Regions from separate parts of the Streptosporangium lutulentum genome, predicted to be linked through region 2. Evidence: riboswitches for the same ligand, from Rfam matches in the RefSeq annotation. Region 2 holds a riboswitch; each other region holds the start of a gene.
What was found. A riboswitch is a leader RNA that binds a small molecule or an ion and turns the genes downstream of it on or off. The one in region 2 is predicted to bind thiamine pyrophosphate.

Region 1: linked by a shared signal. The riboswitch ahead of thiC (phosphomethylpyrimidine synthase ThiC) and the one ahead of J2853_RS45450 (TenA family protein) in region 2 are both predicted to bind thiamine pyrophosphate.
Region 3: linked by a shared signal. The riboswitch ahead of J2853_RS34370 (purine-cytosine permease family protein) and the one ahead of J2853_RS45450 (TenA family protein) in region 2 are both predicted to bind thiamine pyrophosphate.

The regions. Positions count from the first base shown of each region.
Region 1 covers NZ_JAUSQU010000001.1:3,695,032-3,699,326, forward strand. The annotation lists gene J2853_RS16535 (mannose-1-phosphate guanyltransferase) at 1-1,526, opposite strand, end outside; gene clsA (cardiolipin synthase ClsA) at 1,530-2,126, opposite strand; TPP riboswitch at 2,220-2,332, shown strand; gene thiC (phosphomethylpyrimidine synthase ThiC) at 2,325-4,058, shown strand; gene J2853_RS16550 (class I SAM-dependent methyltransferase) at 4,252-4,295, shown strand, end outside.
Region 2 covers NZ_JAUSQU010000001.1:10,113,769-10,118,063, forward strand. The annotation lists gene J2853_RS45440 (hypothetical protein) at 1-34, opposite strand, end outside; gene J2853_RS45445 (PadR family transcriptional regulator) at 108-632, shown strand; gene J2853_RS45450 (TenA family protein) at 836-1,522, opposite strand; TPP riboswitch at 1,510-1,608, opposite strand; gene J2853_RS45455 (hypothetical protein) at 1,659-2,270, shown strand; gene J2853_RS45460 (aldo/keto reductase family oxidoreductase) at 2,548-3,420, opposite strand; gene J2853_RS45465 (winged helix-turn-helix transcriptional regulator) at 3,554-4,000, shown strand; gene J2853_RS45470 (ABC transporter ATP-binding protein/permease) at 4,112-4,295, opposite strand, start outside.
Region 3 covers NZ_JAUSQU010000001.1:7,637,878-7,642,172, reverse strand. The annotation lists gene J2853_RS34380 (TenA family protein) at 31-636, shown strand; gene J2853_RS34375 (rhodanese-like domain-containing protein) at 786-1,109, shown strand; TPP riboswitch at 1,291-1,429, shown strand; gene J2853_RS34370 (purine-cytosine permease family protein) at 1,420-2,763, shown strand; gene J2853_RS34365 (methylated-DNA--[protein]-cysteine S-methyltransferase) at 2,854-3,438, opposite strand; gene J2853_RS34360 (sensor histidine kinase) at 3,565-4,295, shown strand, end outside.

The DNA of each region.
Region 1 (4,295 bases), 6.4 Mb from region 2:
GCGAAGACCCGGTCCAGCTTGCGCTGGGCCGCCGGAGACAGGTCGGCGCCGTGCTCGTCCATGAAGACGATGTCCACGCTCTGGGGGTCGCCGGGGGTGGTGCGCAGCGCTATGCCGCCGACGGCCTTCTCCCTGGCGGTGTGGAAGCGGGCGACGGGGAGCGCGGCGGCCTCCAGATCGAGCACGTTGATCGCGCTGGCGTTCAGGGCGCTGATCACGGCCCGCTTGAACGCCCGCGCGGCGCGGGAGGAGTCGCGGGAGGTGATGACCGAGGCGCCCTTCTTCAGGGTGGTGGCGTAAGCGCTGGCCAGCCGGACGCACAGCTCGGGGGTGATCTCCACGTTGACCAGCCCGGACACCCCTCGCGGGCCGAACAGGTTGCGCTGGCCCCGCGGCTCCCAGATGACGCTGTTGTTGATCACCGCCCCGGCTTCGATGGTCTTGAAGGGGTAGATCTTGACCCCGGAGGAGATGTACGCCTCGGCCTCGATGATGCACTCGTCGCCGACGACGGCGCCCTCCTCGACCCTGGCGCCGGTCATCAGGTCGGTGTTCTTGCCGATGACGCAGCCGCGCAGGTGGGTGCTCGGGCCGACGTAGACGTTATCGTGAACGGCCGCGCGATGCAGGAATGCTCCCTCGCGGACCACGGCGTTGCTTCCCAGCACGGAGTATTCGCGCAGCTCGGCCCCGGCCTCGACCTTGGCGTAGTCGCCGATGTAGAGGGGGCCCTTGAGGATGGCGTCGGCGTCCACCGAGGCGCCTTCGGCCACCCAGATGCCCGGCGAGACCTCGAAGGCGTCTATGTCCACCTTCACCCGGCCCGACAGCACGTCGGCCTGAGCCTTGAGATAACTCTCGTGGGTGCCGACGTCCTCCCAGTAGCCCTCGGCGACGTAGCCGTACAGCGGGGCGCCGCGCTCCAGCAGCTTCGGGAACACGTCGCCCGACCAGTCGACGGACTCTCCTACGGCGATCTCGTCGAGGACCTCCGGCTCCATCACGTAGATGCCGGTGTTGACGGTGTCGGAGAAGACCTGACCCCAGGTGGGCTTCTCCAGGAAGCGCTCCACCCGGCCCTGGTCGTCCACGATGACGATGCCGAACTCCAGCGGGTTGGGGACGCGCTTGAGCCCGATGGTGACCATCGCGCCGTTCTCGCGGTGGAACCGGACCATGTCGGTCAGGTCGATGTCGGTCAGCGCGTCACCGGAGATGACCAGGAAGCGCTCGTCGCGAAGCTTGTCGGCGGCGTTCTTGACGCTGCCGGCGGTGCCGAGGGGCGTGTCCTCGGTGGCGTAGTACAGGCTCATCCCGAGCTCGTCGCCGTCGCCGAAGTAGTTTCGGACCAGGGCGGCCAGGAACTGCACGGTCACCACGGTCTCGGTGAAGCCGTGCCGTTTCAGCAGCCGCAGCACATGCTCCATGATCGGCCGGTTGATCACAGGCAATAGAGGTTTGGGCTGGTTCGCGGTCATCGGCCGGAGCCGAGTTCCCTCCCCGCCCGCCATCACAACGGCCTTCACAGATCACCTCTTAAGGCGTTTAGCCTCGCTTATGAGCTGACGCACCTGTACCCAATACAGCACCCCGGACCACCAGTACAGACCTGTTCCCCAGATCGCGAGCGACCAGCCGACGAATCGGGCCGGATCCGCGTACCAGGCGTCGTAGTGGGCGAGGAAGAGCAGAGGGAAGGCGTAGAGCAGGTTGGCGGTGGCCGCCTTGCCGAGGAAGTGCACCGGCAGCGCCGGGCCGTACCCGAGGCGGCGCAGGATGAGGGGGATTCCCAGCAGCATGACGTCCCGCAGCGGGATCGCCAGCGCGAGCCACCAGGGGATGATGCCGCGCATGGCCAGGCCGAACAGCGTGGCCAGGATGTAGAGCCGGTCTGCCAGCGGATCCAGCAGGCGGCCGAGCTTGCTCGTCTGGTTCCAGGCCCGTGCGATCTTGCCGTCGAGCCAGTCGGAGAACCCTGCCAGCATCAGCAGCGCGACGGCCCAGCCGTCGGCCTGGGGGCCCAGCACCAGCCAGAGGAAGACCGGCACGCCGAGAAGCCTCGCCAGGCTCAACGCGTTGGGAACCGTCCAGATTCGATCTTCGGCCCCCGATGCTTCCGGATTCACCGATATGTCTCCCTCCCCGTACCTGATGGTGACACTACTGCGTCGGCTGCGAATGGGGGATGGCGGGCGGACGAGGGAGCGTTTATGGTTTTGATCAACCAACGCGGGAGCCCGGAGGACCGGGCTGAGAGGACGGCTACTGCGGCCGCCGACCGCTAGAACCTGCTCCGGATAATGCCGGCGAAGGGAGTTTGCGCGATGACTTCCGCGCGTATTTCCAGCTTCAAGACCTACCAGGGCGACCTGAACGTCCCCATGCGCGAGGTGCGCCTGACCAACGGCGAGTCGGTCACCCTGTACGACACCTCGGGCCCCTACACCGACCCGTCCCAGGTCACCGACATCACCCGCGGCCTGCCCCGCCTGCGGGAGGAGTGGATCCTGGACCGGGCCGACACGGCCCGGTACGGCGGCCGTCCCGCCGAGCCCGGCGACGACGGCTACCGGGACCGGGACTCCTGGGCCCGCGACCTCCGTTCCCTCGACGCGGTCTTCACCGGCGGCGGCGACCGGCCGCTGCGGGCGACGGGGGCGCCGGTGACCCAGCTCGCCTACGCCCGGCGCGGCCTGATCACCCGGGAGATGGAGTTCGTCGCGATCCGCGAGGGCGTGACCCCGGAGTTCGTCCGGGCCGAGGTGGCCGCCGGACGGGCGATCATCCCGGCCAACGTCAACCACCCGGAGAGCGAACCGATGATCATCGGCCGCAACTTCCTGGTGAAGATCAACGCCAACATCGGCAACTCCGCCGTGGCCTCCACCATCGAGGAGGAGGTGGACAAGATGACGTGGGCCACCCGGTGGGGCGCCGACACCGTGATGGACCTGTCCACCGGGCGCAACATCCACACCACCCGCGAGTGGATCATCCGCAACTCCCCCGTGCCGATCGGGACCGTCCCGCTCTACCAGGCGCTGGAGAAGGCCGGCGGCGACGCGGCCGGCCTGTCGTGGGAGATCTACCGCGACACCCTGATCGAGCAGTGCGAGCAGGGCGTGGACTACTTCACCGTCCACGCGGGGGTGCGCCTGGCCCACGTGCCGCTGACCGCGCGGCGCAGGACCGGCATCGTCTCCCGGGGCGGCTCGATCATGGCGGCCTGGTGCCTGGCCCACCACCGCGAGAGCTTCCTCTACGAGCACTTCGCCGACATCTGCGAGATCCTGGCCCGCTACGACGTGGCGTTCTCGCTGGGCGACGGCCTGCGCCCCGGGTCGATCTCCGACGCCAACGACGAGGCGCAGTTCGCCGAGCTGCGGACGCTGGGCGAGCTCACGAAGATCGCCCACGCGCACGACGTCCAGGTGATGATCGAGGGGCCCGGCCACGTCCCCATGCACAAGATCAAGGAGAACGTCGACCTGCAGCGCGAGCTCTGCGACGACGCCCCGTTCTACACCCTCGGCCCGCTGACGACCGACATCGCCCCCGGCTACGACCACATCACCTCGGCCGTCGGCGCGGCGATGATCGGCTGGTACGGCACGGCCATGCTCTGTTACGTCACGCCCAAGGAGCACCTGGGCCTGCCGAACAAGGACGACGTGAAGACCGGCGTGATCACCTACAAGATCGCGGCGCACGCGGCCGACCTCGCCAAGGGCCACCCCGGCGCGCAGGCCTGGGACGACGCCCTGTCCGACGCCCGGTTCGAGTTCCGCTGGGAGGACCAGTTCGACCTCTCCCTGGATCCCGACACCGCCCGGTCCTTCCACGACGAGACGCTGCCCGCCGCCCCGGCCAAGACCGCGCACTTCTGCTCGATGTGCGGGCCGAAGTTCTGCTCCATGAAGATCAGTCACGACGTGCGCAGGTTCGCCGAGGAGCGCGGCCTGACCGACGCCGAGGCGTTGGAGGCCGGGATGAGGGAGAAGTCCGAGGAGTTCTCCCGTGAGGGCGGCCGGGTCTACCTGCCCGTCGAAAGCCTCTGAGGGCGCCCGGCGGGGGCGGGGAGGGCGTCGTTCCCCCCGGCCCCGCCTCCCCTTCGCCGAGGGCCGGTGAGGACACCTGGTGAGGCATGGGGAGGACGTCGTTCCCGGCGCCGTCTTCCCCGCGTCCATCGGGTCTCCCGGAGCGGGAGGGCGGCGTACTCGCCGCCCGCGCGAACCCTCTACCCTTCACAGCATGACGAAAGACACCACGCTCTTCCTGGGCCAGTGGCTGCGCTC
Region 2 (4,295 bases):
TGGCGCCACTCGGGTGGACGATCGCGGTGTGCATGACAACCTCCTGATGTATCGGAGGCAATGTATATCGGCATCTAGGTATATCGCAAGCGAGGTATAGTGGCGTCATGCTGGAGCTGGCGGTACTCGGATTTCTGTACGACCGGCCGTCGCACGGGTACGACCTGCGCGGACGGGTGGCGGCGTTGCTGGGGCACGTACGTCCGGTGGCGGACGGGACGCTCTATCCGGCCATCAAGCGGATGGAGTCGGCGGGGTGGCTGGTGCGCCAGGATGAGCCGGGCGTGGCCGCGGCGCCCCGGCGGACGCTCCACCTGACCGACGCGGGACGGGCGGAGATACTGCGGCGGCTGCGGGAGCCCGACGACCTGGAGATCAGCGACGAGAACAAGTGGTTCGTGTTGCTGGCGTTCCTGCGCCACCTGGGTGATCCCGCGGCGCAGGCGGCGGTGCTGCGGCGTCGGCTGGAATTCCTCGCCCGGCCGAGCAGCTTCTTCTACGAAGGGGACCGGCCGGTGCGGGCCGAGGAGTTCGACGACCCGTTCAGGCGGGGGTTGCTGTCCATCGCGAGGGCCACCAGCCTGGCGGAGCTGACGTGGTTGCGGGAAACCCTCGGCTCGCTGGAGGCGTAGCCGGGCCGCCACGCCGTACGGGGGAGGGGCGGGCGCCGGCCCGGTCGCCGTCCTTCGCGGCATTTCGGAGCTTCCGGAATCACCCTTCACCCCGCACCTCGAACACAGTACCGAACCTGGGTTGACCTGGCGGTAAAACCAAACAGGTCAGGACCCGCTCGCGCCCCAGCGCGTGATCGGGTCAGCGCGTGGACGCGTCGGTGTCAGTCGCCCGGCAGCCACTGCGCCGTGGGCCACGCCTCCCGGTGCCATGCGCTGTCCCAGAACATCCACTCGTACTCCGTGGCCTGGACGAACGCCTCGGTCATGGCGGCGCGGGTCACGCCGTCCGCCGTGGCCGCCAGCCGATCGGCGATCTCTTTGGCCTGCTCGACCGACTTGGCGAAGTCCGGATCGGCATAGGTGGAGATCCACGCCCGGTAAGGATGGCCGGCGATGTCGCCGGTCCGCTTCAGAAGCGCCGCGCCCACATCCTGGTAGACCCAGAAACACGGCAGAACGGCGGCCACGAGCACCGGGTACGGCGCGGTGAGCGCGACGGCCTGCAGAAAGGAGGAGTAGCCGAGGCAGGTGGGTGAGGTCCGGATGCCGGCGAGGTCGGCGGCGGTCAGACCGTACTCCTCGATGTAACCCTCGTGCAGGGTCCGCTCGGCGTCCAGCGCGGCGTGCGCGCTGCGCGACCAGAACGCGGCCTCCTGGGAATCGTCGGCCCGCACCGAGGCGGTGGCGAGCGCTTTGGAGAACGCCCCGAGATATCTGGCGTCCTGCACGATGTAGAAGGCGAAAAGCCGGCGGTCGAGTGTGCCTTCGCCGAGTGCGGTGTTGAAGGGGTGCCGATGGATGGCTTGTAGCAGTGTGGCGGAACGTGCCCAGACGTCGTCGCAGAACATGACGTCCCTTCGCTAGTTCGAACTAGATCAGGTTCGACGGGTGTGCTCTCAGCCCCGAACGTCTCGGGGCACCCCGCGTCGCGGACCAGGGTAACAGCCCGCTCGTCCGTGCCTGTTCGGGGCCTAGCCTTCTCGCATGGGATTGGACATCACGGTCCTGGTCGTCGACTGGGCGCGCATCACGGAGGCCCCACCCGGCCGGCGCCTGGAACTGCTCGTGGACGCCGCGTACCCGGAAGATGATTCGGACCTTGAGGATCCCGAGCGCGGGTGGGTGTGGCCCTCGGCGGGCGTGCCCTGGTTCGCGAGGTATGAGTTCTACCGCACGCTGGGCTCGTTCAAGGCGCATTTCTGGGCCGGCCAAGCCTGGGAGAAGGTCCGGGGCTCTGCCGACCCGGACCTGCGCGCGACGCTGGACGGATTCTTGTCAGGGCTGTTCTGGTACGGGCCCGACCCCGACAACGATGCTGTGCACGTGCATGGCGAGCTGCTCCCTCCTGACGGCGACAGGGGCTCGGGCCTGTCGCTCGCCTGCCCTCCGGAGGCCGTAGCCGCCCTGGTCACACTCTGGGCCAGGGCCGCACCGCGCCTTGAGGAACTTCGTGAGCCGTTCGCCGTGCACGCCGTGCGGCCTTCAGGGTGTTGGATCAAGAACTTCGAGGAGTTCACCGACCTGCTCAGCGATTGGGGAGAGGTGGTGGGCGAGGCCCACCGTCGCGGGTGGGGGCTGATCGGACTGCCGATCTGACCCGCGCTCGACGGCTTGAACCGCGCCTCCACAGGACCCGGGGCAGGCCGGAGTCTCCGGTGATCCCGGTGCGGTTCACTCCCGCACCTGAGAGCGGGCGCCGAGGTCTGCCGTCAAGCCGAGGCCTGCCGTCAAACCGTGACGCAGCCGCGGATCATCCTTTTCCGCCGGTGAACGCTTTTCTTCCTTGACTCCTGACCTGCCCGGAGAACACCGCCACGGCGTGAACGCGCAGGTCACCGCCGCCGTTGCAAACAGTGGGCCGGCGGATGCCTCGTCAGAGGCCGATCTTGTCCAGTTCGGCGAGGTCCTCGTCGGAGAGCGAGAGTTCCGCGCCGGCGATGTTCTCGCGCAGGTGCGCCGCGGACGAGGTGCCGGGGATGAGCAGGATGTTCGGCGACCGCCGCAGTAGCCAGGCCAGGGCGACAGACATCGGCGTCGCGTCCAACCGGGCGGCCACGGTCGAGAGCGCCGAGGACTGCAGTGGGCTGAAGCCGCCGAGCGGGAAGTAGGGCACGTAGGCGACGCCCTGTTCGGCGAGCCCGTCGATCAGGGCGTCGTCGTGGCGGTACGCGAGGTTGTACATGTTCTGCACGCACACGATCGGCGCGATCGCCTGCGCCTCGGCGACCTGTTCCGCCGTCGCGGTGCTCACTCCGAGGTGCCGGATCAGGCCCTGCCGCTGGAGTTCGACGAGCGTCTCGAACGGTTCGGCGAGCGAGCCGGGCTGGGGTCCCTCGGCGTTGCCGAGCCGGAGGTTGACCAGGTCGAGCACCTCCAGGCCGAGACTCTCAAGGTTCTCGTGGACGGCCCGGCGCAGGTTTTCCGGCTCCCGGGCCGGGGGCCAGCCGCCCTGCTGGTCGCGGGTCGCGCCGACCTTGGTCACGATGTGCAGCGATTCGGGGTACGGGTGCAGCGCTTCACGGATCAGCTGGTTGGTGACGTGCGGCCCGTAGGCGTCGCTGGTGTCGATGTGGGTGATGCCGAGGTCGACGACCTCGCGGAGGACGGCGAGTGCGCCGTCGTGGTCGGCGGGCGGCCCCATGACCCAGGGGCCGGCGAGTTGCATGGCGCCGTAGCCGAACCGGGTGACGGTCAGGTCGCCCAGCGTCCAGGTGCCGCCGGGAAGGGAAGTGGAGAACATGCTCATACCTCTGGTTTCAGTGTTGAGCCAGGCGGTGCTGGTGCCTGACGGATACCTGCTTCACTATGGAGGGGTAACTTCCTGACGGGAAGTACGTACTTCCGAGTTCGTAAGGCACCCACGGGTGGAGGAGCGGTCGATGGCGACGATGACGGCGGCACAGAAGAGGGCACAGACCAAGGCGGAATATGACGCTTTCCTTGCGGCCTGTCCTAGCCGCAAGCTGCTCGACCGGATCTCCGACAAGTGGGTCACGTTGGTCCTGGCCGCGCTGGGCAGCGACGGCTCGCATCGGTTCGGCGCCGACTGCGCCGGTGAGCCCCGGTCGATGCGCTACTCGGAGTTGTCCCGCCTGCTGGCCGGCGTCAGTCAGAAGATGCTCACTCAGACGCTGCGCTCCTTGGAGCGTGACGGTCTGATCACCCGTACCGCGACGCCGACCGTGCCCGTCACGGTCTCCTACGAGCTGACCGATCTCGGTCTCTCGCTGCACCAGATGATGAGCGGCCTCAAGGCCTGGGCCGAGACGCACATGGACGACGTGCTCGCCAACCGTGCGACGTACGACGACACCCGCGCCGTCTGAACCGGGGAGCGAAGGCGTCACATCAGCCCCTTTCCGGCCCTTCACCCGGCCGGCCATCGGCGATCGTGCACCTGGCGGGTCGAGACCAACCGTTCCACGGACGAAAACGGCCTACCCGCCTCCCGGCGCCATGCCCCAGCGTCCCGCACCGAGCAGTTCCAGATAGTGGGTGTGGAAGGCGTTCAACGTGCTGCGATGGCCGACGCTGACGAGGATGCACCGGGGCAGGCGATCGCGGATCAAGCTGTACAACGCGTGTTCGAGACCTTCGTCGACGGCGGAGGTCGCCTCGTCG
Region 3 (4,295 bases), 2.5 Mb from region 2:
GCGGCCCTGGCTTGAGACAATGCTCAATTTATGAGCATCTCTGCGGAACTGCACGCCATTGGCCGCCCCCTCGTCGACGCGCAGCTCGCCCACCCGACGGTGGCGGGGATCGCGAAGGGAGACCTGGACGATCGGGTGTTCCGGTCCTGGCTGGAGCAGGACTACCTGTTCCTCCTGGACTACGTGCGCGTGTTCTCCCGGCTGGCGTGGCAGGCTCCCGACGGCCATCTGGGCGATCTGGTGGACCTGGCCCACGCCACCTTCCACGAGGAGCTGAACCTGCACCGGTCCCTCTCGGCCGAGTTCGGCGCCGACCTGGAGGGGGCGAGGAAAGGCCCCGCCTGCGTGGCGTACACCTCGTTCCTGCTCGATTCCGCGGCCCGCTACGCGGACGGCCTGGCCGCGCTCTACCCGTGTATGTGGGGCTACTCCACCCTCGGCCGCATCCTCGCGGAGAACCCCCCGGCCGAGCCGCGCTACCGCGCCTGGGTCGACACCTACGCCCACCCGGGTTTCGCCGAGCTGACCGAGCGCATCGCCGTGATGATCGACGAGGCCGCCCCGGACCCCGGCCGGGCCAGGGAGCTGTTCACCGAGGGAATGGCCCACGAGCTCGCCTTCTGGGACGTGCCCTGACCCTCCACCCGGACGGCGCCGCTCAGGGATCGCCGGGACGGCGGCGGGAGGATCCGGCGAAGGCGGCGAGCGGGCGGGACGCAGGGCCGATGCAGGGCCTCTGAGCGGCTTTGGGCCACATTCGGTGAAGGACTTGGGACAATGGGTTCATGAGTGTTCCTGAGATCGAAGTGCAGGCCGTTCCGGACGGGGCGTTCCTGCTCGACGTACGCGAGACCGACGAGTGGCTCGCCGGCCACGCGCCCACCGCCGTCCACATCCCGCTGGGCGAGCTGCAGGCACGGGTCGACGAGGTGCCCAAGGACGCGCCCGTCTACGTGATCTGCCGTCTCGGAGGCCGTTCCGCGAACGCCGCGGCCTGGCTGAACCACGTCGGCTGGGACGCGATCAACGTCGGCGGCGGCATGCAGTCCTGGAATCTCGCCGGTCGTCCCATGGTCGGCGAGAACGGCGGAGAGCCGTTCGTGGCCTGACGGATCGGCGACGGCGACGGCGACGGCGGAGACCCGTTCCCGGCCCGGCGGCGGTGAGAGGGACGGGGTCCGCTCGTCGAACCGACGGGCCTCTCCTCAGAAGCCTGACGTGGCCCTTGCCGAGGGCTCGTGGCCGGATACGGTCCTTGCCAAGAGAGGAATGAATGACATAATCAGGCGAATTGTCTACCGCGGGAGCTCGGGCGTAACCGGGCTGAGAGGGCGGACCACGCAGGGGATCACTCGAATCCTCCGACGCGCCGCCGACCGCATGAACCTGTCCGGGTAATGCCGGCGTAGGGAGCGTGTAATGACGCCCGCCATCACTGATTCCAGCGCTACCGAGGCACCCCTCACCCTCGACGAGGCACCCCCCAAGACCCTTGGCGCGCTCGACCAGGGCGCGTTCTGGGCCAACCTGGGTGTCAGCCTGCTCGGCTTCTCCTTCGCGCTCTTCCTGATCAACCCGCTGCTCGACGAGAACCCGCTCACCTTCAACGCGGCCCTGACCGCGGCCCTCGTCGGCAGCCTGATCGGCACCGCGATGGTCGGTCTCGCGGCGATTCCGGGAGTGCAGACCGGCCAGCCCGCGATGGTGCTGCTGCGCGGGCTGTTCGGCGCGAAGCTCTCCTACGTCCCGACCGTGCTGAACATCATCCAGATGATCGGCTGGGGCGCGTTCGAGCTGTGGGTCATCGCGATGGGCGCGCAGGCGATCTTCGGGCAGTCGGTCCCCTATACGGTCTGGGCGATCGTGGCGGGGGTCCTGACGACGGCGCTGACCATCTACCCTCTGGGAGCCATCCGGCTGATCCGGCGGTTCGTCACGATCGGCGTGATCGTTTCGATGGCCTGGTTCGCGGTGGTCTTCTTCCGTGACACCCCCGTCCAGACCGGCGGCTCCTGGGACGCCTTCGCGCCGGCCGTGGACTTCGTGGTCGCCCTGTCCGTCTCGTGGGTGCCGGTCGCGGCGGACTACGCCAGGCACTCGCGCTCCAGCCGCGCGGCCTTCACCGGCGTCGTCGGCGGCTACACCATCGCCCAGGTGGCCTGCCTGGCCGTCGGCATCTACGCGGTGGCGCTCGCCGGTCACAGCGCGGTGCTGGAGCAGCCGACCGCCGTGTTCGCCCCGTTCGTGGCGGCCCCGCTCGGTGCGCTGTTCTTCGGCGTCCTCGTGCTGCGCGAAACCGACCAGTCGTTCGCGAACGTCTACTCCACGGCGATGTCGCTGCAGAACCTGATGCCGAGGGTGGACCGCCGGATCTTCTCCGTGGCCATCGGCGTGCTGACCACGGCCATGGCCCTTGTCATCGACGTCAACTCCTACAGCGCGTTCCTCAGCATCATCGGTGCGGTGTTCGTGCCGATGCTCGGCGTGCTGGCGGTCGACTACTTCCTGCTCGGCCGCGGGAGGAACTGGGACACCTCCGAGAACGCCCCCTCCCGCTGGCTCATGGTGATCCCGTGGGTGCTCGGCTTCGTCACCTGGTGGATGCTCGCCGCGCCCTCGGCCGTGTCGTGGTGGGCGGAGATCTGGGACGGCGTCAGGGGGGCCGTCGGGTTCACCCCGCAGCCGTGGATGAGCGCGTCGATCGGCGCGTTCCTCGTCGCGGGCCTGGTCACACTCGGCCTGGGTGCGCTCCGCCGCCGGTGAACGAGCGGGGTCCGCGGGCCTGTACGAGCGGGGTCCGCGGGCCTGTAGGAGCGAGGACAGGCGAGGTCCGCGGGCTTGAACGGGCGAGGTTTACGAGCCGCCTGGTGAGCGGTTCACGCCGTTCGCCTCGATGCGCAGCAGTCGCTCCTTGACGGCCGGGCCTCCCGCGTAGCCGCCGAGGACGACCTCGCTCTCGACCACCCGGTGGCAGGGCACGATCACGCACACCGGATTGCTCCCCAGGGCGTTGCCGACCGCGCGCAGCGCCCGTGGCCTGCCGATTCGCTCGGCGATCTCGCGGTAGGTGGTCACCGTGCCGTACGACACCGCGAGCATCATCTGCAGCACGGTCCTGGCGAACTGCGTGGCCAGCCGCAGGTCGATCGTCGTGGTGAAGGCGCGCAGCCGGCCGGAGAAGTAGGCGTCCAGCTCCCGGCGGACCGGGTCGAGCCGGCGCGCGTCGGGCCCGATGAACGTGCCGACCTCCCTGCTGACCCGCTCGAAGACGATGTTCTCGTCCTCGTAGCTGCAGGCCACCACGCCCCGGTTCGTCACGGCGAGGGTGAGGCGTCCCACCGGGCCGTCGAGAGTGCCGAACGCGATGTCCGGATGGCTCGTCCCGATGTAGTTGGGCGAGGTCACCCGTAGCAATGCATCGATGTCGCCGGATGACATGGCCCCACCCTTTCGTATCCAGGTGTGTGGTGACCGCAGCGTATCGGACGGATCGCCCCGGCGAGTGGCGACACGTGCGGGCCGAAAGTGCCAAGATCAGACCGGTTGAGACGGCACTATGGATACGTGGGGTACTACAGGGCCGACAGTGACGATGGCATCGGCCATGTGGCCGTCGCCGGTGCTTCTCATGCGATCGTCGCCGGTGCGCCCAACGCGATCGTCGCCCTTGACCGGGACGAGACCGTTCTCACATGGAATCCGGCCGCGGAACGCCTGTTCGGCTGGTCCGCCGAGGAGGTGCTCGGCCGCCGCGCGCCGGTCGTCCCCGAAGAACTGGTGGCCGAGCACAACGCGGTTCTCGAACGGGTCCGCACCGGTGGTCAGGTGTCGTTGCGGACCAAGCGCTTCCACCGCGACGGCAGCCTGTTCGACGTGCGGGTGGACACCGGCACGCTGCGCTCGGAGAGCGGCGACCTGCTCGGCTACGTCAGCGTCTATCACCTGGCCCAGGACGACGAGACCGCCGACGACCGGACCTCCCGCCGGGCGCAGCTCGTCCGGAGGCTGGCCGACGTGGTCGCCGACATCAACGCCGAGCGGGAGCTGCCCGCCGTGCTCGACCGGATCGCGGCCAGCCTCACCGACCTGACCGGAGCCGACGCGGGCGGGTTCGTGCGCATCGAGGGTGACCGGCTCCGCCTCGTGGCCCGCCACAAACTCCCCGACTCGCTGCGCGGCTCCACCGCCGACCTCCGTACCAGCCTGGTCGGCAAGCTGTTGCGCGGCGGCCGGACCGTGCTGCTGGAGACCGGCGACCAGGCCCGGCTGGACGAGCTGATCTGGTCGCAGGTGCC